DNA from 4 places in the Rosenbergiella sp. YN46 genome. Region 1 is predicted to be linked to each of the others. Evidence: predicted binding sites of a transcription regulator. Region 1 holds the regulator's gene; each other region holds the start of a gene.

Region 1 (7,531 bases):
TTTTGATGATGTCATCCTGCCCGTTTATGCACCGGCGCAGTTTATTCCGGTGAAAGGTAAGGGCAGTCGGGTCTGGGATCAGCAGGGCAAGGAGTACGTTGACTTTGCCGGAGGTATCGCCGTAACCGCCCTGGGGCACTGTCACCCGGCTCTGGTAGCCGCCCTGAAGCAGCAGGGAGAAACCCTGTGGCACACCAGCAATGTGTTTACCAATGAGCCAGCGCTGCGTCTGGGCCGTAAGCTGATTGACGCAACCTTTGCTGAGCGGGTCATTTTCATGAACTCCGGCACTGAAGCTAATGAAACCGCTTTTAAGCTGGCGCGTTACTATGCTTCCACGCGCCACAGCCCGTACAAAACTAAAATCATCGCTTTCCATAACGCATTCCACGGACGCTCGCTGTTTACCGTCTCGGTAGGCGGGCAACCCAAATATTCCGACGGTTTCGGCCCTAAGCCCGCCGATATCATCCATGTGCCCTTTAACGATTTGCACGCCGTTAAGGCTGTGATGGACGACCATACCTGCGCAGTGGTGGTTGAGCCGGTTCAGGGGGAAGGGGGCGTTACCGCCGCCACGCCGGAATTCCTGCAGGGGCTGCGCGATTTGTGTGACCACAACCAGGCGCTGCTGGTCTTTGATGAAGTTCAGTGCGGCATGGGGCGTGTGGGTAAGCTGTTTAGCTATATGCACTACGGCGTGACGCCGGATATTCTCACCAGCGCCAAAGCGCTGGGCGGGGGGTTCCCGGTGAGTGCGATGTTGACCACTGAGGAGATCGCCTCCGCTTTCCATGTTGGCTCTCACGGGTCGACTTACGGTGGTAATCCGCTGGCCTGCGCGGTGGCGGAGGCCGCTTTCGATATTATCAATACCCCGGAAGTATTGAGCGGTGTACAGAGCAAGCGTCAGCGCTTTGTCGAACATCTGCGTCAGATTAATGAGCAGTACAACCTGTTCAGCGACGTTCGCGGCATGGGGTTATTGATAGGTGCCGAACTGAGTGAATCCTTTAAAGGCCGGGCCCGGGATCTGCTGAATGCGGCGGCGGAGCAGGGCGTTATGGTGCTGAATGCCGGGCCGGATGTGGTGCGCCTGGCGCCGTCGCTGGTGGTGGACGACGCGGATATCGACGAAGGTATGGCACGCTTCGCCCGGGCAGCACAGCAAATCGCGCAGCGCTGATTATTTGCTGCTCAGTAAACGACGGCGCAGCCAGGCGCCGTGATGAGGGCGCTGGTGCCAGGCCACTGAAGAGATGGTGTGCATGGCATTCAGATGGCTGAGGATGCGATCCAGATGGCGCTCCATGGTACTCATGGGGCCAATGGTGAGCGCCTCTGGAGAGTCCAGTACGTGGATGGCGCCGCTGTCGTCAGGGTTGTCCCAGGTCAGGCGTTGCTGGCAGCGTTGAATGGCTATCTCGCAGGTTTGCAGGTAGCGCTGGGCCAGCGCCGGAGTCAGCATATTGTGCTCGCGCGCCAGGATCGTCATGGCGTTGATATGCTCGACGATAAACTGGCTATGAGTGACCCAGAGTTTCATATCGGCCAGGTAGCGGTTATTAAATGACGGCTCCTGCATTGCCTGATTCAGCGAGTTATAGAGCGCATTGTGAGCCTGATTAACCCGCATGCGCTCCCAGGCCAGCGGGCCGGGCTGTGGATCGATGCTCAGAATCCGGCGGATGGCCTGCTGATCGCACTCCAGCGCATCCCAGGCGTTCTGACGCAGCAGGCCGCTCTGCCACTGAGGCCACAGCCAGACCATGCCGCCAAAGGCGATCAGACACCCAAGCAGCGTATCTACCAGCCGGGTCATAATAAACTGTTCGCCGCTTAGCGACAGCAACTGCAGGCTGTACACTGCCGTAACGGTAAAGCCGACGGTTGCCAGCGCGTAATGCTTGCGGATAATCAGGTAGCCAATCAGCGTAATCAGCAGCATCCCTGCCAGAATATAGCCCTGGGGCACGTTAAAGTGCAGGGCACCCGCCGCTATTAGCAGGCCGGCTATGGTTCCCCCGGCCCGGTGTAGAATGCGTACCCGGGTGGCGCGATATCCGTTCTGGGTCACGAACATGATAGTCATCAGTATCCACCATGGTTTGGGCAGATTGAGCGCTGATCCAAGCAGTCCGGCGACCGCCAGCATAGTGCCAATGCGCGCTGCGCTGCGCAGCGCCGAAGACTTCAGGGACAAATAGCTACGCAGCGCCCGTAGCAGCGGCAGATGTTGTTGCTGGTCGGCCATCAGATCCCGGACGTAAAGCGGGCGTTGGGTGCGCAGTAGCCGGGCGATGCGGCTGAAGTGATAGTGGCAAAACTGTCCTACCGGGTTTTCCGGATGCTGGCGGGCGATTTTTTCCAGCGCGGCAAGAGGTTTTTCCATGCTAAAGCGTTCTGGGAAGCGGTGATAAAGTATATCGTCGCTGACCACGCGCAGGCGGGCGGCCACGGTGCGTGCCGCCCAGCGAATCACCTGCTCTGCATGGCTCTGTTCCACCAGTTTCTGCACCTCTTCGGGTTGATGCAGGCTGACCGAAATATGCTCCTGTAGATCCAGCGCCACCTGGAAGACGCGTAGCAGGCGCTTATAGTCGTTCTGACGGCTGGTGGCGGACAGCATATGCAACTGTTGGTAACAGAGGCTGATAAGATCCACCACTTTCTGCTGGCGGGTAAGCAATGGCGGTAATACCGTTTCCGGGTCAGTATGCTGGGTCAGCAGGCTGTATTTGGCTTCGCAGTAGTCCGCCAGTTCGCGATACAGCAGGCTCAGGGTTTCGCGTAGCGGCTGTTCGCGCCACATCCAGAACCAGAACCAGTTAAAGGCGCCGTACCACAGGGTGCCGAGCGCATACAGCAGCATCGGCTGCCAGACGGGCATATTGCCAGCCAGCCCCAGGGTAAAGATCGCGGCGATAAGCGATGCAGGTAGCAGGCGGCCGTGCAGAGCGCTGATCTCTGCTGTAACGCCCAACAGCAGCGCCATTCCCAGGAAGATGGCGGGCAGCGGCACTTTTTCCATCAGCAGTAGCTGCACCATCAGGCTGCTGAAGGCGAACAGCGATCCGCCGACGATCAGGCGTTTAAAAAAGCGTTTGTGGGGGGTATCGAGACCCGCGATATTGCAGCAGGCGGGCACCAGTGAGAAGAGCAGCCCCTGTTGCAGGCTACCGAAGATCAGCCCGATAATCACCGGCAGCGAGAGCACCAGGGTCTGGCGCAGCGCGTAGTTAACTTCGGGGTGATAGATCAGTCGGCGCATTGGAACAGGATGAACGCGTCAGTGGTAGAGATAACATGGAGACAGTTGACAGCGTCATAGCCTCCTGAAATGACCACAAAGCGGGAAAAACTACGTTTTTTCCCGCTTTGTTATCAACCTGACGGCATGTTGCCACAACACGCCGTTACATACAGACCGGATTAGCGGGTACCAAAGACGACGATGGTTTTCCCGTGCGCGGAGATCAGATTCTGATCTTCCAGCATTTTCAGAATACGACCGACGGTTTCGCGGGAGCAGCCCACAATCTGCCCGATTTCCTGGCGGGTGATTTTGATCTGCATTCCGTCCGGGTGGGTCATTGCGTCCGGCTGTTTCGCCAGGTTCAGCAGGGTCTGTGCTATCCGGCCAGTCACATCCAGGAAGGCGAGGTTACCGACTTTTTCGGATGTGACCTGCAGGCGACGGGCCATCTGTGCGGAAAGGCGCATCAGAATGTCCGGGTTAACCTGAATCAACTGGCGGAATTTTTTGTAGGAGATTTCAGCGACTTCGCAGGCGGTTTTTGCCCGTACCCAGGCGCTACGCTCCTGGCCTTCTTCGAACAGCCCCAGTTCACCGATGAAATCCCCCTGGTTCAGGTAGGAGAGGATCATCTCTTTACCTTCCTCGTCTTTAATAAGCACTGCAACAGAGCCCTTAACGATATAGTAGAGGGTTTCGGCTTTTTCACCCTGATGAATAAGTGTGCTCTTCGATGGATACTTATGAATGTGGCAATGAGACAAAAACCATTCGAGAGTCGGGTCTGTTTGCGGTTTGCCAAGCACCATGCGCGGTTATCCTCTGGTTATAAGCTGACGCCCGAAAGGGTAAGGGCCTCCGGGCGTATTGATCGTTTGTCCCCGCTCTGGGGGTCTGGCATGAGAAAAGCCTGTAATCTATATAAATTTCACGTGAATTTTCATCCCGGACGCGGGCTATCGCGGCGGGAGGGTATCCTCAGTGTTTTAGCATAGCTTTTTCCGGGTGTCTCCTATTGTCTCGTTTCAGCTTGACCCGGATCGCCTTCTGTTGCGACTTTCTTTGCGGCGGCTTACTCTGTGAGGAAAAATGGCTTGATGGGAGCAACAACATGCAGTCACGAGTTAAATGGGTAGAGGGCCTGACTTTTCTGGGCGAATCCGCCTCCGGGCACCAGGTGCTGATGGACGGAAATTCCGGCGATAAGGCCCCCAGCCCGATGGAAATGGTACTGATGGCGGTGGGAAGCTGTAGCGCTATCGATGTGGTTTCTATTCTGCAAAAGGGGCGTCATGACGTGGCCGATTGCGAGGTGAAACTGACCTCGGAGCGTCGTGAAGAGGCGCCGCGCCTGTTCACTCATATTAACCTGCACTTTATCGTTACCGGACAGGATCTGAAAGACAACGTGGTGGCGCGCGCGGTGGATCTGTCTGCGGAGAAATACTGCTCCGTCGCGCTGATGTTGGGTAAGGCGGTGAACATTACCCATTCATACGAAGTGGTTGAGGCCTGACGCCGCCAGGGGAGGGGGGATGCTCCTCCCTGCTTGATCAGGCTATCTTTTTGCCTTCCATAATACGCTGCACCAGCGGTGTCATAATGAGCTCCATCGCCAGCCCCATTTTGCCGCCCGGCACCACCAGGGTATTAATGTGTGAAATAAACGAGCCCTGAAGCATCGCCAGCAGCCAGGGGTAATCGACAGCCAGATCCCGGAAGTGAATCACGACAAAGCTTTCATCTAAAGAGGGAATCTCCCTGGCGGCAAAGGGGTTAGAGGTATCGACCGTCGGCACGCGCTGGAAGTTGATATGGGTGCGCGAGAACTGCGGGGTGATGTAGTTGATGTAATCTTCCATCGAGCGTACCACCGAGTCCATGACGGCTTCGCGCGAATGGCCACGCTCGCTGGTATCGCGCACCAGTTTCTGAATCCATTCCAGGTTGACGATAGGCACGACGCCAACCAGCAGATCCACATGCTGTGCGACGTCGTGCTGGGGCGTGACCACTCCGCCATGCAGCCCTTCGTAGAACAGGACATCGGTGGGTTCCGGTAGTGGTTGCCAGGGAGTAAAGGTACCTGGTACCTGATCCCAGGGTACCGCTTCATCGTAGGTATGCAGATATTTTCGGGACTTGCCGGTGCCACTGTGTCCATATTCGACAAAGGTGTTTTCCAGCAGGCCGAAGTCGTTGGCTTCCGGGCCGAAGTAGCTGATATGGCGTCCTAAATCCCGGGCCTTGCGAATCTCCATATCCATTTCCGGGCGGGTGTAGCGGTGGAAACTATCGCCTTCAAGCTCGGCGGCTCTGAGCCCGAGTTGAGCGAAGATCTTACGAAATGCGATACTGGTAGTGGTCGTTCCCGCACCGCTGGAACCGGTGACGGCGATAATCGGATGCCTGGTGGACATAGCTGAGCAACTCCTTGAGTACAGAGGTGGGTAGCCACTGAAACACGGCGAATCGTTAAAGGCTGCTTGCAGTATAGCGATAGCGGCTGGCGAATGAGATATCAGCCACGGAACTGTGAGCGCGGCATGATATTGACCGTTTCATGAAGTTCCGACCATACCACAACGGCTTCGCCGGTTTGTAGCTGACGCTTTACGTCCGCCACTTTTTGTTCGAGCGAACGTTCATGTTCGCCGTAATCGGTGCCTTCGCGCAGGACAAAGGCTTCTATCAGGTTATCCAGCGTCTCTGTCGGTATTTGCTGCCAGGGAATAATCATCTATCGGTCCAGGAATTGACTTAGCCAGTCGGGAATGCGCTGTTCCAGCCACATTTCCGGGCGCCTTAGTGTACCACCGACGAAGCCTACATGGCCGCCGTGTTCGGTCAGTTGATACTCGATATTAGGCGGCAGGTGGTCGGGATCGGGAATCACCTGGCTATCCATAAAGGGATCGTCTTTCGCGTGGATGATAAGCGTTGGTCGGGCGATTTTCGGCAGCATGGGCAGCGCGCTACAGCGTCGGTAATAGTCCAGAGCATCGCTGAAACCGTGAATTTTCGAAGTAATGAGATCGTCGAACTCCCGGATGCGGCGAATGCGCTTAAGGCGGGCTCTGTCTATGGGCAGCGTGCCGGGCCAGGCTTTGAGTTTGCGTCCGGCGTTGGCTTTCAACAGGTTCAGCAGATAACGCTGATAGAAACGGGAAAACCCTTTTTCCATATGATAGCAGCAAGGCTCCAGCATCAGAGGCGCTGAAACCACGACACCAGCCATCAGTGAACAGGCCTTTTCCTGCCGGGCCATCAGGCAGGCCAGCATATTGCCGCCCAGTGAAAACCCTACGGCAGCGGTCGGGCGTTCACCGTAACGCTGGCACAGCCAGTTCAGAAAGTAACTGGCATCGGAGGTTTCTCCGGAATGGTAGATGCGGTTCATGCGGTTCGGCTCGCCGCTACAGCCGCGAAAATGCATCACCACACCCAGCCAGCCGCGCTGTTTTGCCGCATGAATCAGCCCGTGTGCATAAGGGCTGTGCAGGCTTCCTTCCAGACCGTGAAACACCACCAGGCGCGGCTTATGCTGCGCTGTTGAAGGGGGCTCGCTCCAGGCGAGATCGAGAAAGTCGCCATCTGGCGTATCGATTCGTTGCCACCAGGGGGTAAAACGCAGCCGTCGGCGTATCAGGCGCGGCAACATGGTCTGTAAATGCGGATTACGCGCGCCGCGCATAGGGCGGAAAAGCTGCGTCTCGTCACGATTGCCGGAGAGTTCTGCAGGGGTAATTTCTGCCATGGTACAGAGTAATTTTAGTTAATTAATCTGTTATTATACCGTTAAATCAGTATCTTGTTGATGCTTTTTTTTGCTGCCTGATTCGTTTTTTTGATGGGTGCCCACACATCATGGTGGGTTATTAAAACCATTCAGTGATGAAGACATTATGATAAATCAGAATAAAAATATAGGTGCTGGAATGTGTTGTCCGCAGGGCTGTTATTCGATCCAGGTTAAGGTTAGCGCCGCTTAGTTAATCTTAAGCAGGGCGATGGTATTAGCGATGAGCGACAACAGGCGTGGGCTGGCGAAATTCATTAATGGCGTTGCGACAGGGTGGATAATATTGCTGACTGAGCGCGGAGATCAGGCTGTGGATTGATAGGTTGCCGGCCGGAAGCGTGGATCAGGTAACGTGTACTGGCTAACCTCGGTTTTAACGACGAATGGTTGCGCAGTTTTTTATTACCAGAAGCGTACCGTGATGTGCCAGCGATGTTTTTCTTTGTGATGACGAACGCCTCTTAGAAGATGGT
Region 2 (7,531 bases), on a different contig from region 1:
TGCTACTGCGCTTCAGGGTTATCCACCTTCTAAAATTTAAGCGTAGATGCATTTGGGAAACTTGCATTGGCGGTTGAGTAAATTTCAACGACATATCAATAACTCATCTGATATAGCCTGATTTCCGTTTAAAAGTCCGGCGCGATATTCACCCGGTCGTCATCCCACCGTCAGCGCTATGTCATCTAACGCGGTGATGCTGTGATGTTTTCTTATTGTGCGCAGGGGGTTGGGAAAATGTTTTAGTTCGGCCCCGGGTACGGGTACACTTCCCGACGGGAACACAAGATGAAAGGATTAAAATACTGTGACCAAATTCAAACTTCTTGCCGTGGCGGCGCTGGTTGCGGCTACCGCTAACACCGCGTTTGCCGACGAGGGGATCTGGTCGCTGGGGGCGGCGGCTTATATTCAGAACAGCCCCTATAAAGGCACCAATACCAAAACCCGGCCTGCGCCGATGGTGGGGTATGAAGGGAAGAACTTCTATCTGCGCGGCTTTAACGCCGGCTACTACCTGTGGAACGACAAGACCGATAAGCTGTCGATCGCCGCATGGTATTCGCCGCTGCGTTTTCGCCCCAAGGATAGCGGCAACCATCAAATGCGTCACCTGGATTACCGTAAGTCCACCATGATGGCCGGGCTGAATTACGCGCACTATACCCAGTACGGCTACCTGCGTACCTGGCTTGGGGGCGACGTTCTGGGTGAAAGCAATGGCGTAACCTGGGATCTGGCGTGGCTGTATCGCTATACCAATGGTCGTCTGACCGTCACGCCGGGGATCGGCGCTACCTGGAACAGTGAAAACCAGAACCAGTACTATTATGGGGTACGACGCAGTGAATCGTCGCACAGCGGTATTCGTCACTATAATGCGGACAGCGACTGGAACCCTTATGTGGAACTATCGGTCAACTATAACCTGACCGATCACTGGAGCATCTATGGCATGGGCCGCTATATTCGCCTGGGCGATGAGGTGAAAGACAGTCCAATGGTGGATCGCAGCTGGATGGGGATGTTGCTCACCGGCGTGAACTATCGTTTCTGAGGTTAACCGAAGCGGTAGCAGAGTAAAATAGCGGGGTGCTCAGGCACCCCGTCAGGTTGATGAAAAAGAGGAAAAAACGTGGTTTTTCCCTCTTTGCGGTTATCAGCCGAAAATCAATGGATTGATTTTCCTTGTTTATTTTTCTGGTGATTCAGGGCCGAACAGCTTCGGCCCTGGTTTATCATCGGTCTCACGGGGTGCTCAGGCACCCCGTTTGCTTATCTGCGATAGGGGGGCATAACATGGGGAAAAGCATCAGTCTGGCTGGACAAAGGCTACCGGCTCTGGGGCAGGGAACCTGGTATATGGGGGAGGATCCCGCGAAGCGTCATCAGGAGGTTGCGGCGCTTCAGGCGGGCATCGATCTTGGCCTGCGGCTTATCGATACCGCAGAGATGTACGCCGAAGGTGGCGCGGAGCGAGTGGTGGGGGAAGCCATTCGCGGGCGTCGCGACCAGGCGTTTATCGTATCGAAGGTATATCCGTGGAACGCCGCAGGCACGCGCGGCGTGGCGGCCTGTGAAGCCAGCCTGAAGCGGTTAGGCACCGACCATATCGATCTCTATCTGCTGCACTGGAGTGGGGATATTCCACTGGAAGAGACGCTGACGCTGATGAGCGAGCTGCAGCGCCAGGGCAAGATCGGCCGCTGGGGCGTCTCTAACCTGGATATCGATGAAATGCGCACGCTGTGGGCGCTGGCGGGTGGCGAAGCCTGCGCTACCGATCAGGTGTTGTATCACCTGGCCTCGCGCGGTATCGAAACCGATCTGCTGCCCTGGTGTCGGGAACAGGAGATGCCGGTGATGGCCTATTGTCCGCTGGCCCAGGCCGGAAGGCAGCGCCAGGGACTGATGCAGCATCCGCTGCTGGTGGAACAGGCTCAGATGCTGGGAATAAGCGTGGCGCAACTGCTGCTGGCGTGGGTGATTCGACGTCCGGGAGTCATTGCTATCCCCAAAAGCGCCTCACTGGCGCACGTGCGAGATAACGCCGCCGCGCTTGAGATTTCCCTGAGCGACGCGCTGCTTAGCCGTCTGGACGAGGCTTTTCCGGCTCCGACGCATAAAGGGCCGCTGGATATTGTCTGATGACGATACCGGACGCCGCCGCCTGGCAGCATCCGGTCAGGAGCTTTAATCTTTCAGCACTTTGACAGTGCAGGCCAGACGCGAAGGCTGGCCGGGGCGGGCGCGCTGAGGTACGGTTACTGACGCGGTCTCGACGCAGACCATGGTTCGGTAGCCGTCGTCCGGCATATCGGCCATGCTGGCGGAAAGGGCGGGGCCCGGGTTCCAGCCGACAACGTTACTGTTGAAATGGTGCGTTATTTCGATGGTACGGCCCAGTTTGCCATCTTCAATCCGGCTAACGTTATCCGGCGTCAGGTAGACGCGATCGGTACGATCCGGGAAGGTCTGTACGCCGTCGGCAAGGCGGCCTTCTTCGCCGTTGTTTACCTTATCGATATAGCGTTCGCCCAGCCCGGCGACGCGTACCCGGGCGATATCACCCACCAGGAAGTAGCTGTGCAGCGCCGCGGTGGTTTCGAAGTCACCGTGGGCTTCCAGCGCCATTTCACATTCGGCACCGAGCCGGAAGTGCGCCAGCAACTGGAAGTCATGAGGCCAGAAACGGCGGGTTTCTTCGCCGCTCAGCAGTTCGAAAGTCAGGCTGACGCCGTCGGTGTCCTGCTTATGTTCTTTCAGTTGCCACGGCAGGTTGCGGGCAAAACCGTGGGAGGGAAAGCCCTGCTGCGTTGACGGGCCAAACCAGGGCCAGCAGACAGGCACGCCGCCGCGCAGCGCGCTACCGGCGGTAAACGGGGTATTGCTGCTCAGCCAGATAACTTCTTGTTCTCCGGCGGGCTGCCAGGAGAGCAGGTGGGCGCCCTGCAGCGCAAAGGCGGCGCGCACGGCGGGATGCTCCACCACAATCAGGTCCAGTTCGTCCAGTTTGCGGCGGGAGACGGTATCGCTTAGCTGATCGACGACGGACAGCGCATAAATATCGGTACTCATGGGTATCTCCTTGTCGGATGCAATAAAAAAGGCCCCACAGAGGGGCCTTTTGCCGAACGCTGATTTCAACACACCTTATTTGGAGATGTGGGCGATCAGGTCCAGTACCTTGTTGGAGTAGCCAGTTTCGTTGTCGTACCAGGAAACCAGTTTCACGAAGTTGTCGTTCAGTGCGATACCGGCTTTGGCATCGAATACGGACGTGCAAACTTCGCCGTTGAAGTCGGTGGAAACCACGTCATCTTCGGTGTAGCCCAGAACGCCTTTCATCGGACCTTCAGAAGCGGCTTTGATAGCCTTCTTGATGTCTTCGTAAGAAGCGGATTTTTCCAGGCGAACGGTCAGGTCAACAACGGAGACGTTCGGAGTCGGAACGCGGAACGCCATACCGGTCAGTTTGCCGTTCAGTTCCGGCAGGACTTTACCTACCGCTTTAGCTGCGCCGGTGGAAGACGGGATGATGTTCTGAGCAGCACCTCGGCCGCCGCGCCAGTCTTTGTGAGACGGGCCGTCAACGGTTTTCTGAGTGGCGGTGGTCGCGTGAACGGTGGTCATCAGACCTTCGATGATGCCGAAGTTGTCGTTGATGACTTTAGCCAGCGGCGCCAGGCAGTTGGTGGTGCAGGAAGCGTTGGAAACGATGTCCTGGCCTGCGTAGGTTTCAAAGTTGGCGCCGCGAACGAACATCGGCGTGTTGTCTTTGGACGGGCCAGTCATAACCACTTTTTTCGCGCCAGCGGTGATGTGCTTACGTGCGGTTTCATCGGTCAGGAACAGGCCGGTCGCTTCAGCAACCACTTCAACGCCAACTTCGTTCCACTTCAGGTTAGCCGGATCTCTTTCAGCGGTAACACGGATGGTTTTACCGTTAACAACCAGATGGCCGTCTTTCACTTCTACGGTACCGTTGAAACGGCCGTGAGTGGAGTCGTACTTCAGCATGTAAGCCATGTAATCCGCGTCCAGCAGATCGTTGATAGCGACGATCTCGATGTCAGAACGTTCCTGAGCGGCACGGAAAACAATGCGGCCAATGCGGCCAAAACCGTTGATACCTACTTTGATAGTCATATATTCCACCAGCTATTTGTTAGTGAATAAAAGGTTGGTTGTAAAATTACAAAAACCTTACGCAGCGTCAAGCGGAATCGTGTCAATCATTGCGACAAATCAAACCGACGGAGGGGAGATTCGCCTCCACAATTCCATTCTGCTGCCACCCATATGAGGGCGATGCGGCAGATTTTAAAGCGCCCTGGATAAGAAAGTGTGAATAAGATCACAAATGATGGCGCATTCGCTATTATGGGCTGAGTTTAGAACAAAACCGGCACCCACGCTGTTAATGTTTTGTTAGAATCGAAATCGAAGACCCCTGATATGCATACAGAGAGCGCTGTATATGGCTAACTCAAAATCGACCGAAGAACTGAAGCAATCCCTGAATGAAATGCAGTACTACGTGACGCAGCAGCAGGGCACTGAGCCGCCGTTTAGCGGGCGTTTGCTACATAACAAGCATGACGGTATCTACCACTGTCTGGTGTGCGATGCGCCGCTGTTTAACTCCATCACTAAGTACGATTCCGGCTGCGGCTGGCCCAGTTTTTATGAGCCGGTCAGCGAAAGCGCTATCCGCTATCTGAAGGATTCTTCTCACGGCATGGAACGTATTGAGATTCGCTGCGGAAACTGCGACGCCCATCTGGGCCACGTTTTTCCGGACGGCCCGCAGCCCACCGGCGAGCGCTACTGCGTGAACTCCGCTTCCCTGAGCTTCAACGACGGCAGCGGCAGCGAACGAATCAAGGGCTGAAAAAACGATTCAGCTACCTTCCCGGGAGAGTATGAACTATGAGTATGGAGATGGATCAGATCCTGGCGGCGATGACGCCTGAGGTTTACCAGCGTCTTGCCACCGCCGTCGAGCTGGGTAAATGGCCGGATGGCGTGGCGCTGACGCCGGAGCAGAAAGAGAACACCCTGCAGCTGGTTCTGTTGTGGCAGTCGCGTAATAATCATCAGCCTGAGCATATGACGCTGGGCACCGATGGTCAGATCGTGATGAAGAGCAAACAGCAACTGAAGCAGGAGTTCGGTATCGAACCGGCGCCGTTCGTTACCCTGAAACCGGAACGAGAGTAATTACTGGCCCGGGAAAAACCGGGCCGGTATGTCTATAGCTGAAACGCTTCAATTTCGGTGCGCAGTATCGCGCCTGCCGCCGCCATTTCCGCCAGCGCCTGTTCACTGTCCTGGGGTGAAATATTCACCCCGCGGCAGCCATCGGTGATAAGCGTTACCTGGTAGCCGAGCCTCAGGGCATCCATCACCGTAAATTTGACGCAGTAGTCGGTCGCCAGTCCCATCACGATAAGCCCGCTCACTTCATGGTGGCGTAGCCAGCCGTCCAGCGCCGTCTGATGACGCTGTCCGTTGTCGAAGAAGGCGCTGTAGCTGTCCACCTGCGGATCCTCGCCCTTATAAAACAGCGCATCGATAGCCTGCTGGTGGAGCTCCGGATGCAGCGCCGCGCCCGGACTGTTCTGCACGCAGTGATCCGGCCACCAGGTCTGGGGCAGACCCGCCAGTTCACCCTGAGTGTAAGGCGCTTCTCCCTGCTGGCTGGCGAAGCTGCCGTGATTCGCCGGGTGCCAGTCCTGGCTGGCCAGTACGGCGATCCCCCGGGCCTGACAGGCATCGATGAGTCGGTTGGCGACGGCGATGACGCTATCGCCATCCGGCACCGCCAGGGCGCCGCCGGTGCAAAAATCATTCTGCAGGTCGATCAGTAACAGGGCGCTACGGGTCATGGCGTTGCTCCTTCGGTTTCCGGGGTCAGTTCACCGCGCAGGTTTTGCGCCATCGCCGCTCGAATAGCGGGAGCCTCCAGCCCCTGGCTTAACAGCCAGTGCAGTTTGGTCAGGGTCGCTTCTACCGTCATATCGGCGCCGCCGACCACGCCGGCATGGGCCAGGGCGTTACCGGTGGCATAGCCGCCCATATTGACGCGCCCCGACATGCACTGGGTTAGATTCACCACCACGATGCCGCGTTCGCTGGCCGCCCGTAGCTCACCCAGAAAATCGGCGTGCTGAGGCGCGTTGCCGACGCCGTAGGAGCGCAGGATCAGCGCCCGTACCGGCTGGCGCAGGAAGTTGCCCACCACATCGGCCGAAATACCCGGATAGATGGTCACCACCCCAATAGGCTGCGGCGTAATGGTGTGCACGAGTAGTTCGCCGTGGCCAGTGGGAGCCGCCGGCGTATTCAGGCGCCGGATATGGATCCCGGCTTCAAGCAGCGGCGCCAGGTTAGGCGAAGCAAAGGCATCGAAGCCATCGGCATGAGCCTTGGTGGTACGGTTGCCGCGATACAGGCGGTTATTAAAAAACAGCGTGACCTCGTTAACCGGGTAGTTGGCCGCCACATACAGCGCGTTCAGAAGATTGGTCTGTCCGTCTGAACGTAATTCCGCCAGTGGGATTTGTGACCCTGTCACAATTACCGGCTTGCCCAGATTTTCCAGCATGAAAGAGAGCGCTGAAGCGGTAAAGGCCATGGTATCGGTGCCGTGCAGGATCACAAAGCCATCATAGTCGTGGTAGTGGGCTTTAATGTCATCGGCGATATGCTGCCAGTCTTCCGGCGTCATATCCGATGAGTCCATCAGCGGCTGATATTCGTGGATAGTAAAGTCCGGCATTTCCGGGCGGTGAAACTCCGGCATCAGTGCGAGCTGGCGCTGCAGATGGCCGGATACCGGAATGTACCCCTGTTCGGAGCGCTGCATCCCAATGGTTCCGCCGGTATAAGCGACGTAAATCGATTTCTTTGGCATCAGAGGACTCTGGGCTGAAATAAACAGCCGCAATATAGCCAGGGTTCCGGGAAAAAAACAGCCCGGCAGGCGCCGGGCTGGGGCAAATGATGAACTCAGGGCCGGATACCTCCGGCCCAAATTCCTCTTAAAATAAACAAGGAAAATCAATTTATTGATTTTCGGCGACTTACCCAAAGAGGGAAAAACCACGTTTTTCCCTCTTTAGCCGCAATCATAGCCCGGCAGGCGCTGGGCTATAGGGGAAAGCTACTTCACATCACCACAGGTCAGGCACAATGCATAGCGATTTTGGGGATCGTTCAGCGCCTGCCATTTGTCGCCCTGGGCTTTCAGCTCGCTGGTGGCCTGCGCCAGCGGTGCCGGCAGGTACGCCAGCAGCGCTTTGGGCAGCGAAGCCTGCACTGAGGCGCCCATTTGGCTCAGCAACTGATCGAACAGACCCGGATCGTCCAGCTGGAACTTCAGGTGCCACTGTTTCAGTTTCGCCAGCTCCGCCGCCTTGTTAACGGCGTCATCAAAGTCGCCCAGGCTATCCACCAGGCCATTCTGTCTGGCGTCCTGGCCTGTCCAGACGTGACCCTGGGCAATCTGGTCGATCTGCTCCGGCGT
Region 3 (7,531 bases), on a different contig from region 1:
CGCAACAGACAGACCGGCGATACCGCAAGCCATGGTGCGGATAACATCACGGTCATGCAGTGCCATCAGAGAGGCTTCATAGCTGTACTTGTCGTGCATGTAGTGGATGATGTTCAGGGCGGTGACATACTGTTTAGCCAGCCAGTCCATGAAGTGATCCATACGATCCATAACGGTATCGAAGTTCAGCACTTCGTCTTTGATCGGTGCTTCTTTCGGGCCGACCTGCATTTTCAGCTTCTCGTCCACGCCGCCGTTGATGGCATACAGCATGGTTTTCGCCAGGTTAGCGCGAGCGCCGAAGAACTGCATCTGCTTACCAACGATCATCGGGCTTACACAGCAGGCGATAGCGTAGTCATCGTTGTTGAAGTCCGGACGCATCAGGTCGTCGTTCTCATACTGTACGGATGAGGTGTCGATAGAGACTTTAGCGGCAAACTTCTTGAAGTTCAGCGGCAGTTTTTCAGACCACAGGATGGTCATGTTCGGTTCCGGAGACGGCCCCATGGTGTACAGGGTGTTCAGGAAACGGAAGCTGTTTTTAGTGACCAGAGTACGACCGTCGAGTCCCATACCTGCGATAGATTCAGTTGCCCAGATCGGGTCGCCGGAGAACAGTTCATCATATTCCGGAGTACGCAGGAAGCGAACCATACGCAGTTTCATCACCAGGTGGTCGATCAGTTCCTGAGCGTCCTGTTCAGTGATTTTGCCTGCTTTCAGGTCACGTTCGATGTAGATATCCAGGAAGCTGGATACGCGACCGAAGGACATGGCAGCGCCGTTCTGGGACTTAACTGCGGCCAGGTAGCCGAAGTAGGTCCACTGTACCGCTTCCTGCGCGTTGGTCGCCGGAGCGGAGATATCGCAACCGTATTTAGCCGCCATCTCTTTGATCTGACCCAGCGCGCGATGCTGTTCAGCGATCTCTTCACGCAGACGGATGGTCGCTTCCAGATCTTCGCCGTTTTCCAGTTTCGCCTGCAGTGAGGTGAACTGAGCGAACTTATCTTTCATCAGGTAGTCGATACCGTACAGCGCTACGCGACGGTAATCACCAATGATACGACCACGACCGTAGGCATCCGGCAGACCGGTCAGTACGCCGGATTTACGGCAGCGCAGGATATCCGGAGTATAAACATCGAATACGCCCTGGTTGTGGGTTTTACGGTATTCGGTGAAGATCTTCAGGGTTTCCGGATCGATTTCACGATCGTACGCCTTGCAGGAGTTGACGATCATCTTGATGCCGCCAAACGGAATCAGACCGCGCTTCAGCGGTTTTTCAGTCTGCAGACCAACGATCTTTTCCAGATCCTTGATGATGTAACCGGCATCGTGAGAAGTGATGGTAGAAGGTACGGCAGTATCGAAATCAACCGGTGCGTGGGTGCGGTTTTCGATTTTAACGCCTTCCATAACGTTATCCCACAGACGGGTTGTCGCGTCGGTAGCGCCCGCCAGGAAGGATTCGTCGCCTTCGTATGGGGTGTAGTTTTTCTGGATGAAGTCGCGTACGTCAACTTCATTCTGCCAGTTGCCTTTAGCAAAACCTTCCCAGGCTGCGGTTAACTTTTCATTAAACTCGGACATGTAACACCTACCTTCTAATGTGGAATTCTTATTTACCGCCAGGCGAGACTTAGTGCTTGTCGCCGCCGCGCAGATAAATCACCCAATACGTCAATCCGACCAGTAAACCACCACCGATGATGTTGCCGATTGTCACCGGAATCAGGTTATCGGTGATGAAATGGGTTATGGTCAGATGTGAGAAACTTTCCGGCGTGGCGCCTGTCGCCTGCCAGAACTCTGGTGAGCCGAAGTAGCGAATCGTGATGCCCATTGGGATCATAAACATATTCGCGATGCTGTGCTCAAAGCCGCTGGCGACGAACATGCCGACGGGGAGCACCATAATCATAGCCTTATCCATCAGGCTGCGGCCCGAGTAGCTCATCCAGACCGCCAGGCAAACCATCAGGTTAGCCAAAATACCGAGGCATACGGCTTCGATAAACGTGTGATGCATTTTGTGGTCGGCCGTTTGCAGGACATTCAGTCCCCAGCCGCCATTTGCCGTCATATACTCACCGGAAAGCCAGATGAGCAGAACAAAAAGTAGCGCGCCTATCAGGTTGCCAAGATAGACGTTAATCCAGTTTCTTGCCAGCTGTCCCCAGCTGATTCGACCGCTGGCTTTAGCGACGACAATGAGCACCGTAGAGGTAAACAGGTCGGCGCCGCAAATTACGCAGAGAATAAGGCCGAGAGAGAAACAGATACCGCCAATCAGCTTAGCGATGCCGTACGGCATGTCGGCAGTGCCGGTTGTGGCAGTAATATAAAAGACGAAAGCGATAGAGATGAAGACGCCCGCGGTAATGGCCAGGTAAAACGTGGTCAGCGGATGTTTTGTTGCCTTATAGACGCCCGCTTCTTCGGCAACTTTTGCCATAGCAGGTGGAAGTAACAGATCAAAAGGGTTGTCAGCTTTCACACTAACTCTCTCTTAACTAAGTCGGCGAGGAGATACTAACAAAGCATTATAGATGAGAATTTGATGCAGATCATATCTCGCCTGGCTAATGGGCCTGAGAAATGTGTGTTTAATGCACATTTTCAGTATAACTTTTTGAATTAAATGATAAAAATAAAGTTTAAATTTTATTGGTTGAGTTGAATTATTTTCGGTGCCCCCCTCCTTGTAGTTAATTTATTTGAATTGTTGATGAAATTAAGTAACTAAAAAGCGGGCCAGGTAAATTATTTATTTACTCATATTTAACCGCTAATTCACATTTAAAAGGCGCCGCGTAAAATAAAAAACGGGGCGCCAAAAACGCCCCGTAATATAACAAAAGAGTGCCTACCCCAAGAGGGGTAGAATCAATTTTATTGCGCTTTTTCCTGGAATTGCGCTTTGGCGCGCTGAAGTTTTTCCCAGGCTTCCAGCAGGGCGCGGTGCGCCGGGAAGGCATGCAGGTCGTTATCCACCGTCTGCAGTCCATAGAACGGCGCTTCGCCGCTCATGGCCTGACTGGCGGCTTCCACGGTTTCGGCGCCGTACATACGCACGAAGGCGTTCAGGTACTGCAGCGGCTCGCGCTCTTCTTCCATAGAGAGCAGCAGCAGCGTTTGCAGGCAGCGATAGTAGCGGGCACGCGCCGGGCTAAAGATCGACGCATTAAACTCCATGGTCCATTCGGTCCAGATCAGCGCCTGCTCCAGATCGCCGCCGGCCAGCGCCAGCATGGCCTTAAGTTCGCCGATGCGCAGAGTATGCCAGCCGTTGTCTTTCCCGGTGGCCAGGCCCAGCAGTTCGCGAACCCGGGTAAAATCATCCAGTCCTTCGTCATCCAGACGCTCGATCAACTGCAGATATTGCTCTTTTTGCCAGCGGCTGTCCGGCAGGTTCAGGATAGTGTCGCGCAGGTGGCTGCCCATATTATTGTTGGCAAGCCACAGGTCTTCCGCCGGATAGATATCGGACATACCGGGAACCAGAATACGGCAGGCGTAAACGCCCAGATGCTCGTAATCGGCGATATACACTTCTTTATCTTCGGCCTGGAAGATGGCCATCAGGGCGGTAAATTCTTCGGCCGTAGTGCCGGAAAAACTCCAGTCCACGAACGGGTAGTCGGCATCCTGTTTGAACATATCCCAGGAGATCAGACCGCTGGAGTCGATAAAGTGGGTCTCCAGGTTCGCGTGTTCGGCAACTTCTTCATCGTCGAAGGTTGGCGGCGTAAAGACATCCAGATCCTTCAGGCTGCGTCCCTGGAGCAGTTCGGTTACGGTACGCTCCAGCGCCACGCCAAAGTCGGGGTGTGCGCCGAACGACGCAAAACAGGTGCCGTTTTCCGGGTTAAAAAGCACCACGCAGATAACCGGATATTTACCGCCCAGCGAACCGTCGAAAGTGAAAATGGGGAAGCCTTCCGCTTCCAGTTTTTCAATGGCGGCCACCACGCCGGGATAGCGAGCCAGAACTTCAGACGGAATCTCCGGCAGGCTGATGCTTTCAGCGATAATCCGGTTCTTAATATGGCGTTCGAACACTTCAGACAGCCCCTGAACCCGCGCTTCGTTGGCGGTGTTACCTGCCGACATCCCGTTGGAGACGTACAGATTGCCGACGATGTTCATCGGAATATAGACGGTCTGATTATCTGACTGACGGACGAAGGGCAGGGCGCATACGCCGCGTCGGGCGTTGCCGGTTTGCAGATCGACCAGTTGGCTGCCGGTCAGCGCCCGATCCGGATCGTAGAAAGCGCGCAGTCGTGCATCCAGGATCCCTTCAGGAAGGGCATCATCTTCGGGGATTGGGAACCACTTCTCGTTGGGGTAGTGCACAAAGGGGGCGTTAGCCTGGGTTTCTCCCAGCCAGAAGTCGGCAAAGAAGTAGTTAGTGGACAGGCGCTCAAAATATTCGCCCAGCGCTGATGCCAGCGCCGCCTTTTTGGTCGCGCCCTTGCCGTTACTGAAACACAGCGGGCAATCCTTATCGCGAATATGTACGGACCAGACGTTGGGAACCGGGTTAAGCCAGGAGGCTTCTTCAATATTAAAGCCCAGGTCGGCGAGCTTCTTCTGGAAGCCGGCGATGGAGTCTTCCAGCGCGGCGTCTTTACCGGGAATAAAGGTTTGAGTCATAGCTGTTCACTTTCGTCGTACGCAAAGCGCGCAATGATACGGGTTTTGGCGACGGCGTGCCATCTTCCCGGCGCCGGGGAAATAAAGAAAAATGGCGTGCTGAAGCGGGGGATGTATCGGAGTGGTAGACATATCTGCCAGAACGATGAATTTTTCTGGTGGAATCTGTTGTTCGCTTCGAACGGCAAACGCTTAACCTCAGGGATTATCCGTTGCAGGCGGCACCTCTGAGTGATAAAACCGATAGCCACAGAATAAACAGATTGCTTAATTCATTCGGTGAGGGAAATGACGCAGGTCTATAACTTTAGTTCCGGCCCGGCTATGTTGCCGGTAGATGTTCTTAAACAGGCCCAGGAAGAGTTACGCGACTGGCAGGGGCTGGGGACTTCCGTGATGGAGATCAGCCACCGCGGTAAGGCGTTTATCGGAGTAGCCGAACAGGCGGAAAAAGATTTACGCGATCTGCTGCGGATACCGGATAACTACCGGGTATTGTTCTGCCATGGCGGAGGCCGGGGCCAGTTTGCGGCCCTGCCGTTAAACCTGCTGGGGGATAAAACCACCGCCGATTATGTGGATGGCGGTTACTGGGCAGCCAGCGCCGTTAAGGAGGCGAAGAAGTATCTGACGCCTAACGTTATTGATGCCAAAATTACCGTTGACGGCAAGCGGGCCCTGAAGCCGATGCGCGAATGGCAGCTGACGCCGGGTGCCGCATGGCTTCACTACTGCCCGAATGAAACCATCGACGGCATCGCCATCGACGAAATGCCGGATTTCGGTGACGAGGTGGTCGTTGCGGCGGATTTCTCCTCTACCATTTTGTCCAGCGCTATCGACGTTAGCCGCTTTGGCGTGATCTATGCGGGCGCTCAGAAGAATATCGGCCCGGCGGGACTGACACTGGTTATCGTGCGCGAAGATCTGCTGGGCAAAGCCAGTAAAGCCTGTCCGTCTATCCTGGATTACACCGTACTTAACGAAAACGACTCCATGTTCAATACGCCGCCGACTTTCGCCTGGTATCTGGCGGGGCTGGTCTTTAAGTGGCTGAAAGGCAAAGGCGGCGTACCTGCCATGGAGGCTATCAACCAGCAAAAAGCGGCGCTGCTGTATGGTACTATCGATCGCAGTGGCTTCTACCGCAACGATGTGGCCGCAGCTAACCGCTCCCGGATGAATGTGCCGTTCCAGCTGGCGGACAGCAAGCTGGACGCGCTGTTCCTGGAAGAGTCCTTCGCCGCTGGGCTGCATGCGCTCAAAGGCCACCGCGTTGTGGGAGGCATGCGCGCCTCTATCTATAATGCGATGCCGCTGGAAGGCGTAAAAGCGCTGACCGACTTTATGGTCGATTTTGAACGACGCCACGGGTAATCCGTATCGCGTCTTTGCCCCGCAAGCCTTGCGGGGCGGGTTATTTTGATTGAGAGTTTTTGACTTTATGCAGGAATCCCTGACCCTGAAGCCCGTTGCTCGCGTGGACGGCGCTATTCATCTTCCCGGCTCCAAGAGCGTTTCTAATCGCGCGCTGCTGCTGGCGGCCCAGGCTCATGGCACCACGCGCCTGACTAATCTGCTGGACAGCGATGACGTGCGCCATATGCTTAATGCCCTTAAGGCGCTTGGCGTGAGCTATCGGCTTGCCGACGACCGCACCACCTGCGAAGTGACCGGTGTGGGTGGCCCGCTGCACGCATCCGGCGCGCTGGAACTGTTTCTGGGTAACGCCGGTACCGCTATGCGTCCGCTGGCGGCGGCGCTAAGCCTTGCGGACAACGATATCGTGCTGACCGGTGAACCGCGCATGAAGGAACGCCCCATCGGCCATCTGGTGGATGCGCTGCGTCAGGGGGGCGCGCAGATCGATTATCTGGAGCAGCAGGATTATCCGCCATTGCGCCTGCGCGGCGGGTTCTGCGGCGGAAATGTGTCAGTTGACGGCAGCGTTTCCAGCCAGTTTCTGACCGCGCTGCTGATGGCCGCGCCGCTGGCGCCGGAAGACACTCTGATTACCATTAAGGGCGAACTGGTTTCAAAACCCTATATCGACATCACGCTGCACCTGATGAAGAGCTTCGGCGTTGTCGTGGAAAACGATAACTATCAGCGCTTTACTATCCGAGCCGGCCAGCAGTATCAGGCTCCAGGCGACTATCTGGTCGAAGGTGACGCTTCCTCGGCCTCATACTTCCTGGCTGCTGCGGCTATCCGGGGCGGTACCGTTACCGTGAGCGGTATCGGTCGTAACAGCGTTCAGGGCGATATTCGTTTTGCTGACGTGCTGGAAAAAATGGGGGCGAAGATCGTCTGGGGCGATGACTACATCGCCTGTACTCGTGGTGAGCTGAACGGTATCGATATGGATATGAACCATATTCCCGATGCGGCCATGACTATCGCCACTACGGCGCTGTTCGCTCGCGGCACCACCTGCCTGCGCAACATCTACAACTGGCGGGTGAAAGAAACCGACAGGCTTTACGCAATGGCGACCGAACTGCGCAAAGTCGGCGCTGAAGTGGAAGAGGGTGAAGATTACATTCGCATCACGCCGCCGCAGCAGCTTAAATTTGCTGAAATCGGCACCTACAACGATCACCGTATGGCGATGTGCTTCTCGCTGGTGGCGCTGTCGGATACGCCGGTCACCATTCAGGATCCCGGTTGTACTGCCAAAACCTTCCCGGATTATTTCGACAAACTTGCTGGTATCAGCACGCTCGCCTGACAGATAAAGAGGCCTGAATCCTGGGCCTCTTCCTGACGCTTTATTACACTCCCTATCGCTGAATTCTTCTACACTCTGCCTGATAGTTCCGGATATGACGTATTTAGGATAACAGTCGGGCGAGTTGCAGCG
Region 4 (7,531 bases), on a different contig from region 1:
TCAGGTGAAAGGACTTAGCCAGTACCAGACCCGCGGCGCCTTCGCTTATATTTCCGACGATCAAAAAGTCTACGCCCGTTTCTTCTGGCAGCAGACCGGCCAGGATCGCTACCGTCTGCTGTTGACCAATCCGCTCGGCAGCACCGAGCTGGAGCTGAACGCCCAGCCCGGAGCCGTAACCCTGGTGGATAACAAGGGCCAGCGTTACCAGGCGCAGGATGCCGAGGAGATGCTGGAGCGCCTGACCGGTATGCCGATTCCCATCGACAGCCTGCGCCAGTGGATCCTCGGTCTGCCAGGTGACGCCACCGACTACCGGGTGGATGAAAACCATCGTCTGAGCGAACTGAACTACGACCGCGACGGCAGAACATGGAAAGTGACCTGGAGCGGCTATAGCGATAAAGTGCAGCCCGCTCTGCCTGCCAGTATGGAGCTGAACGACGGCAAGCAGCGCATTAAGCTGAAGATGGATAACTGGATCGTGAAATGAGCGTAACCCGCTGGCCGGCACCGGCCAAACTAAATCTGTTTCTCTATATCACTGGCCGCCGCTGCGACGGCTATCACAACCTTCAGACCCTGTTTCAGTTTCTGGATTATGGCGACACTCTGACCATCACTCCGCGCAGCGACGGCGATATCCGCCTGTTAACATCGGTGAACGGCGTACCGGATGAGCAGAATCTGATCGTACGTGCCGCCCGGATGCTGGCGGAAGCGCTCGATGGCCCGGCGCCCGGCGCCGATCTGGCGGTGGAAAAAGTGTTGCCGATGGGCGGCGGGCTGGGCGGCGGTTCTTCCAATGCCGCGACCGCGCTGGTAGCGCTGAATCACCTGTGGGGCGCCGGTTTGTCGCAGGATCAACTGGCGCACATTGGGCTGCGCCTGGGGGCTGACGTTCCGGTATTCGTACGCGGCCACGCCGCTTTCGCTGAAGGGGTCGGTGAGGTGCTGACGCCTGTCTCCCCCCCGGAGAAATGGTACCTGGTACTGCATCCGGGAATTAGCATCGCCACGCCAGATATCTTCAAAGATCCTGAATTACCGCGCAATACGCCGGTGCGGTCAATTGACACGTTGTTGAAATGTGAATTCCACAACGATTGCGAAGTTATCGCAAGAAAACGTTTTCGCGAGGTTGATGCCCTGCTTTCCTGGCTGTTAGAATACGCGCCGTCGCGTCTGACAGGCACCGGAGCCTGTGTCTTTGCTGAATTTGACACTGAATCCGCGGCCCGTCAGGTGCTTGAGCAAGCTCCGATAGGGTCGCAGGGTTTTGTGGCGCGTGGCGTCAATCACTCCCCGCTGTACAGGACTCTATCCGGGCAAGCTTAGCGCCGGTGACAACGTCACCTTGTTTCAGACGTTGCACCATGCTTTTTAATATACCGCCGGGATGATGCGCCACCCCGCCCGCGCCGGATATCGGCGCGATGGCTCATCATCCACTACTGGACGCATGCCTGAGGTTCTTCTCGTGCCTGATATGAAGCTTTTTGCTGGTAACGCCACCCCGGAACTGGCTCAACGTATTGCCAACCGCCTGTACACTTCTCTTGGAGACGCCGCCGTCGGCCGCTTCAGCGACGGAGAAGTCAGTGTACAAATCAACGAAAACGTACGCGGTGGCGATATTTTCATCATCCAGTCTACCTGCGCACCCACCAATGACAACCTGATGGAACTGGTCGTCATGGTCGACGCCCTGCGCCGCGCTTCCGCAGGCCGTATTACCGCCGTTATCCCCTATTTTGGCTACGCCCGCCAGGATCGCCGCGTACGTTCTGCCCGCGTGCCGATCACCGCCAAAGTGGTTGCCGACTTCCTCTCCAGCGTCGGTGTTGACCGCGTCCTGACCGTAGACCTGCACGCTGAGCAGATCCAGGGCTTCTTCGACGTCCCCGTAGATAACGTGTTCGGTAGCCCGATCCTGCTGGAAGATATGCTGCAGAAAGATCTCGATAACCCTATCGTGGTCTCTCCGGATATCGGCGGCGTCGTGCGCGCCCGCGCCGTGGCTAAACTGCTGAACGATACCGAAATGGCTATCATCGACAAACGCCGCCCGCGCGCCAACGTTTCTCAGGTGATGCACATCATCGGCGACGTCGCCGGTCGCGACTGCGTGCTGGTCGATGATATGATCGATACTGGCGGCACTCTGTGCAAAGCCGCCGAAGCCCTGAAAGAGCGCGGCGCCAAGCGCGTGTTCGCTTATGCTACCCATCCCATCTTTTCGGGTAACGCGGTCACCAACCTGCGTAACTCCACGATTGATGAAGTGGTGGTCTGCGACACCATCCCGCTCTCTGATGAGATTAAGGCCCTGCCGAACGTTCGTACCCTGACGCTCTCCGGCATGCTGGCCGAAGCGATTCGCCGCATCAGCAACGAAGAATCCATCTCCGCCATGTTCGACCACTAATCGGACAGCGAACAAAAAACCCGCCACGGCGGGTTTTTTCTTTTAAGTTATACCGTTGTATACCTGTGCCTGGCGCCAAAGGACGACATTATCGTAATGCTTTTCTGCATGTCGCTGACGATGCAGTTCGATATGGCGATCGCGATTAGCGTGGAGGCCAGGCTGTGCGGGCATCGCTGCGGTTTACAGGCAGCATCACTCATATTGCCCGACTGGCGCCGCTGTTGCTTGCCGATCGCACCACGGTGTTGGCGTCATCGCCCACAAAAAAAGCGCCGCAGCATTACGGCGCCTTCTTCTGTTCAGGCAGACCGGCATCAACCGTGGCGATGCTGCCTGCTGTCGCTGCGACGACAGCGTTTATCATAATGACGTACCCACCAGTAGCGATCCGTTACCCGCTCGCGACCGCTAATACGTGCCCCCGCCAGCCACAGAATCGCCCCAATAAAGATGCTGAACACGGCACCATGAGCCAGAAATTCTGGTAAATTGAGCTGAGGAAGCTGGTTAAGTACGGAATATCCTACACCGCCAATCATCACAACTAACCCCAACCCCATCAGAAAATTGCCGAGTAATGAAGCGTTTTTGCGTTTCATCTTTCACCTCCGGAACACTGGGTCGGTGGGGAATATCCCCTTTCCTTGTAAGACAAAGTATAGACAGTTTCCTTTTTCAATGTGTGCGGTATCGATCACAACTCAGAACATTTGACTAACAAAACTTTACAAATAACCCACTGAACATCTTACCTTTTGAATGATTGGTAATAGTGATTATTACCAATCCTAATCAAAGCGGCGTGCGCTTTTTGTCATCACGCCTCCGGCACAGTACACTACGCGCAGATTAATCCTCTTTTTCAGGACAGTGATGTGACGATTAAACTGATTGTCGGCCTCGCCAATCCGGGAGCGGAATACGCCGCCACCCGCCATAATGCCGGGGCCTGGTATGTAGATCTGCTGGCCGAGCGCCATGGCCAGACGCTAAAAGAAGAAGCGAAATTCTTCGGTTACACCGCACGCATCAGCGTGAGTGGCGAAGATGTGCGCCTGCTGGTGCCCACCACTTTTATGAATCTGAGCGGCAAAGCGGTAGCAGCGCTGGCGGGATTCTATCGTATTAATCCGGATGAAATTCTGGTGGCACACGATGAGCTTGACCTGCCTCCGGGCGTGGCAAAGTTTAAACTCGGCGGCGGCCACGGTGGTCATAACGGGCTTAAAGACATTATCAGTAAACTGGGCAATAACCCCAACTTTCACCGTCTTCGCGTCGGAATCGGCCATCCGGGCGATAAAAACAAGGTTGTCGGTTTTGTGCTGGGCAAACCCCAGGCAGGCGAACAGACGCTGATTGACGAAGCCATAGACGAAGCGGCGCGCTGCACTGAGGTATGGTTTAAAGAGGGGCTGGCGAAAGCCACCAGCCGGCTGCATAGCTTTAAAGCACAGTAGCCCACCACCCCGGCCCAGGCGGGATTTCTCCCCCATGAGCGCCGGGTTTAGGTGTATAATAGCCAGAGTCATTCGTTTTTCATCATCAGACCATCAACAACCTGATGATTATCAAGCAATTAAGGTGATCTAAACCATGGGATTCAAATGCGGTATCGTCGGCCTGCCGAACGTGGGTAAATCCACTCTGTTCAACGCCCTGACCAAAGCGGGCATTGAAGCGGCGAACTTCCCGTTCTGTACTATCGAGCCGAACACTGGTGTGGTGCCGATGCCCGATCCGCGCCTGGACAAGCTTGCTGAGATCGTGAAGCCGCAGCGAGTACTGCCGACCACCATGGAGTTCGTGGATATCGCGGGTCTGGTTAAAGGCGCATCCAAAGGCGAAGGTCTGGGCAACCAGTTCCTGATGAACATCCGCGAGACTGAAGCCATCGGCCACGTGGTGCGCTGCTTTGAGAACGACAATATCATCCACGTGGCGGGCAAGGTGAACCCGGCTGAAGATATTGAAGTGATCAACACTGAACTGGCGCTGTCCGACCTGGACACCTGCGAACGCGCCATTCACCGGGTACAGAAGAAAGCCAAAGGCGGCGATAAAGACGCTAAAGCCGAACTGGCGGTGCTGGAAAAATGCCTGCCGCAGCTGGAACAGGCCGGTATGCTGCGCAGCCTGGATCTGAGCAAAGAAGAGAAAGCGGCTATCCGTTATCTGAGCTTTCTGACCATGAAGCCCACCATGTATATCGCCAACGTTAATGAAGACGGCTTCGAAAATAACCCGTATCTGGATATGGTACGCGAAATCGCCGCTGGTGAAGGTTCGGTCGTGGTCGCAGTCTGCGCCGCCGTAGAAGCCGATATCGCCGAGCTGGAAGACGATGAGCGCGACGAATTTATGCAGGAGCTGGGTCTGGAAGAGCCGGGCCTGAACCGCGTGATCCGCGCCGGTTATGAGCTGCTGAACCTGCAGACCTACTTCACCGCAGGCGTGAAGGAAGTGCGCGCATGGACTATTCCGGTGGGCGCCACCGCCCCGCAGGCGGCCGGTAAAATTCACACCGACTTCGAAAAAGGCTTTATCCGCGCCCAGACCATCGCCTACGAGGATTTTATTGCCTATAAGGGTGAACAGGGTGCCAAAGAGGCCGGTAAGATGCGCGCCGAAGGCAAGGAGTATATCGTTAAGGATGGCGATGTGATGAACTTCTTGTTTAACGTCTAAGCGTATCTGCTGCTGTCTTAGCGGGATTCGCTGAATCTCTCGCCCGGACGGATAAAAAACAAAAATCCACGCGATTGCGTGGATTTTTTTATATGATAAAGGTTAGATACCAAATGAGAAACTCCCCTGCTGCCAGTAAGGCTTGCTTTTTTTGCTCATGGTATCATACTCTTTAAAGACAAAAAGCCGTTTTACAATCATTTTGTGCCCAATTACCTCGCGACTTCACATAACACACCATGCTGTTAGCATAAACTTGTTATCTATATTAAAAAATTGTACAAAATATCAATCACACCACAAATGGATGACATGGATGGACACATTTATTGGACAAGGCCTCACCGATATGGATTCAATGGCACTTAACGTGCGGGATCCTGAATCAAAACGTTTGATTAGTGAGGCTATCTCTGCCTATCGAGGCGGAGCCTTGCGATCCGCTATTATCTCCACCTGGATCGCCGTAGATTATGATATTATAGCCAAAGCAAGAGAACTATCAGTGCATGGTGATGGTGCCGCATCGGAGCTAATTAAAAATTTAGATAAGGCGATCCATAACAGTGATTTAAAGGTATCACAGTCAATAGAATCTAATTTGCTTTCAACTGCTCATAATAGACTTCAACTTTTTTCTCCCCATGAATACGAAGATTTAACACGATTACAAAAAGACAGACATCTCTGCGCGCATCCAGCTTTTGCAACAGAAGAGGCCCTTTTCCAACCAACACCAGAACTAGTACGTACGCACATTGTACATGCACTGAAACACTTACTGATAAATGCACCATTACAAGGTAAAAGTGCAATTGAGCGTTTTCATTCAGACTTACTGAGTCCGTCATATCCAGTAGACAGTGATAGTATTAGTATATTCATTAGAGAAAAATATCTTAACCGGGCTAAAGATGTAATGGTTATTAACTTGATTAAAACATTACTGTTTGCCCCTTTCGGTAAAGAATCGGCAAAATATGCAGAGAAAATTCGCCAGGTAGCGCGTACACTATATGAGGTATCTAAATCTAAACAGGCACTTTATGATGCAACGGCCAAAGATTATATTGAAAAAAAATTTGAAGATATCCCTGATGGTTTATTATTAAATATTAGCACTTACCTGGAGTATGATCAGAGAATATGGCAATGGATGTCACAACCGACACGAATTCGATTTAAGACACTACTCAAACATGCAAATCCTGAAATACTAAAAACACATTCAGCCTTTGATGCATTCTCAATTCCTGAACTAGCTGAAATATTGCTTTCACGATTTAACTCTTTTGATCAAGAAGTACAAATAAGCATTATTTCTCAGAATCCACTGCGTGAGTTCATTGCGCCTGCCATCCAGATTTACGGCAACTCTGGAAACTACAGAACAGCAGAAATACGTGGTCGTACTTTGATATTACCGCTTGCACATTTACTGACTGCTGAGGATATCAATGTTCTGCTTGAATGCATCAAAAGCAATAGCCAAATCTATGAAGCATCAGGCACTCCAGAAATACTTAATAATATTTTTGATTTAAGTATTTCAATTATCAATGATACTAAATTATTCTGGCAAGCGTTTATTGCAGAGATGATTAAAAATAACAATGGAAAAACAGATGCCTACTATTCATATCCTGATATACGAAACAAGTTAGAAAAATTTTAAATAATCGCGATTAACTCATCTTCCCTGGAGCAGGTCAAACAGCCGCCTGCTTCTGTCAGCGGCTATTAGAGCATAAAAAATCGTATAACATCTTCCCCCCTACTTCAGCAACCGCACCTTCACCGCCCTGCCCTTAATTTTGCCCTGCTGTAGCTGTTTCCAGGCATGGCGCGCCTGGTTTTGCTTAACCGCCACGTAAGCATGCATGGGGTGGATCGCAATCCTGCCGATATCGGCGCCGTCCAGTCCCATTTCACCGGTTAGCGCGCCCAGGATATCGCCGGGGCGCATTTTGGCCTTTTTCCCGCCGTCGATGCACAGCGTCGCCATAGCGGCTTTCAGCGGCGTGACGCTCAGCCCGTCGGGCTGCGGCAGCCACTGGAGTTTGATATTCAGCATCTCTTCCAGCAGGTTAGCGCGCTGGGCCTCTTCCGGGGCGCACAGGCTGACAGCCAGCCCGCTTTGACCAGCCCTGGCGGTACGTCCAATGCGGTGCACGTGCACTTCCGGATCCCACGACAGTTCGTAGTTAATCACCATCTCCAGCGCCTTGATATCCAGCCCGCGCGCCGCCACGTCGGTAGCCACCAGTATCCGGCTGCTGCCGTTGGCGAAGCGCACCAGGGCCCGATCGCGCTCGCGCTGCTCCATATCGCCATGCAGCGCCAGCGCGCTCTGCTCGCTGGCGTTCAGGGCATCGCACACCGCCTGACAATCCTTTTTGGTATTGCAGAACA

The links. Region 1 encodes CRP, which controls carbon source genes, mostly activating them, when cyclic AMP is high. Its sites were predicted from a motif close to ATGTGANNNNNNTCACAT; they were not measured.
Region 2: the regulator CRP is predicted to act here: its motif matches at 4,346-4,363, upstream of msrB (peptide-methionine (R)-S-oxide reductase MsrB).
Region 3: the regulator CRP is predicted to act here: its motif matches at 2,565-2,582, upstream of focA (formate transporter FocA).
Region 4: the regulator CRP is predicted to act here: its motif matches at 3,114-3,131, upstream of pth (aminoacyl-tRNA hydrolase).

Annotation. Positions count from the first base shown of each region.
Region 1 is NZ_JAZHEE010000025.1:51,473-59,003, forward strand. It holds gene argD (bifunctional acetylornithine/succinyldiaminopimelate transaminase) at 1-1,186, shown strand, start outside; gene V3W49_RS16310 (YccS/YhfK family putative transporter) at 1,187-3,271, opposite strand; gene crp (cAMP-activated global transcriptional regulator CRP) at 3,433-4,065, opposite strand; gene V3W49_RS16320 (OsmC family protein) at 4,368-4,772, shown strand; gene V3W49_RS16325 (phosphoribulokinase) at 4,810-5,676, opposite strand; gene V3W49_RS16330 (YheU family protein) at 5,778-5,996, opposite strand; gene V3W49_RS16335 (hydrolase) at 5,997-7,013, opposite strand.
Region 2 is NZ_JAZHEE010000007.1:40,801-48,331, reverse strand. It holds gene V3W49_RS08095 (MipA/OmpV family protein) at 308-1,057, shown strand; gene V3W49_RS08090 (aldo/keto reductase) at 1,300-2,148, shown strand; gene V3W49_RS08085 (D-hexose-6-phosphate mutarotase) at 2,194-3,078, opposite strand; gene gapA (glyceraldehyde-3-phosphate dehydrogenase) at 3,154-4,149, opposite strand; gene msrB (peptide-methionine (R)-S-oxide reductase MsrB) at 4,481-4,894, shown strand; gene V3W49_RS08070 (YeaC family protein) at 4,939-5,223, shown strand; gene pncA (bifunctional nicotinamidase/pyrazinamidase) at 5,256-5,891, opposite strand; gene ansA (asparaginase) at 5,888-6,919, opposite strand; gene sppA (signal peptide peptidase SppA) at 7,169-7,531, opposite strand, start outside.
Region 3 is NZ_JAZHEE010000001.1:187,877-195,407, reverse strand. It holds gene pflB (formate C-acetyltransferase) at 1-1,599, opposite strand, end outside; gene focA (formate transporter FocA) at 1,649-2,506, opposite strand; gene ycaO (30S ribosomal protein S12 methylthiotransferase accessory factor YcaO) at 2,902-4,668, opposite strand; gene serC (3-phosphoserine/phosphohydroxythreonine transaminase) at 4,957-6,045, shown strand; gene aroA (3-phosphoshikimate 1-carboxyvinyltransferase) at 6,113-7,399, shown strand.
Region 4 is NZ_JAZHEE010000002.1:307,320-314,850, reverse strand. It holds gene lolB (lipoprotein insertase outer membrane protein LolB) at 1-493, shown strand, start outside; gene ispE (4-(cytidine 5'-diphospho)-2-C-methyl-D-erythritol kinase) at 490-1,338, shown strand; gene prs (ribose-phosphate diphosphokinase) at 1,481-2,428, shown strand; partial or broken gene V3W49_RS03210 (hypothetical protein) at 2,501-2,652, shown strand; gene ychH (stress-induced protein YchH) at 2,746-3,030, opposite strand; gene pth (aminoacyl-tRNA hydrolase) at 3,307-3,891, shown strand; gene ychF (redox-regulated ATPase YchF) at 4,028-5,119, shown strand; gene V3W49_RS03190 (hypothetical protein) at 5,436-6,794, shown strand; gene dbpA (ATP-dependent RNA helicase DbpA) at 6,894-7,531, opposite strand, start outside.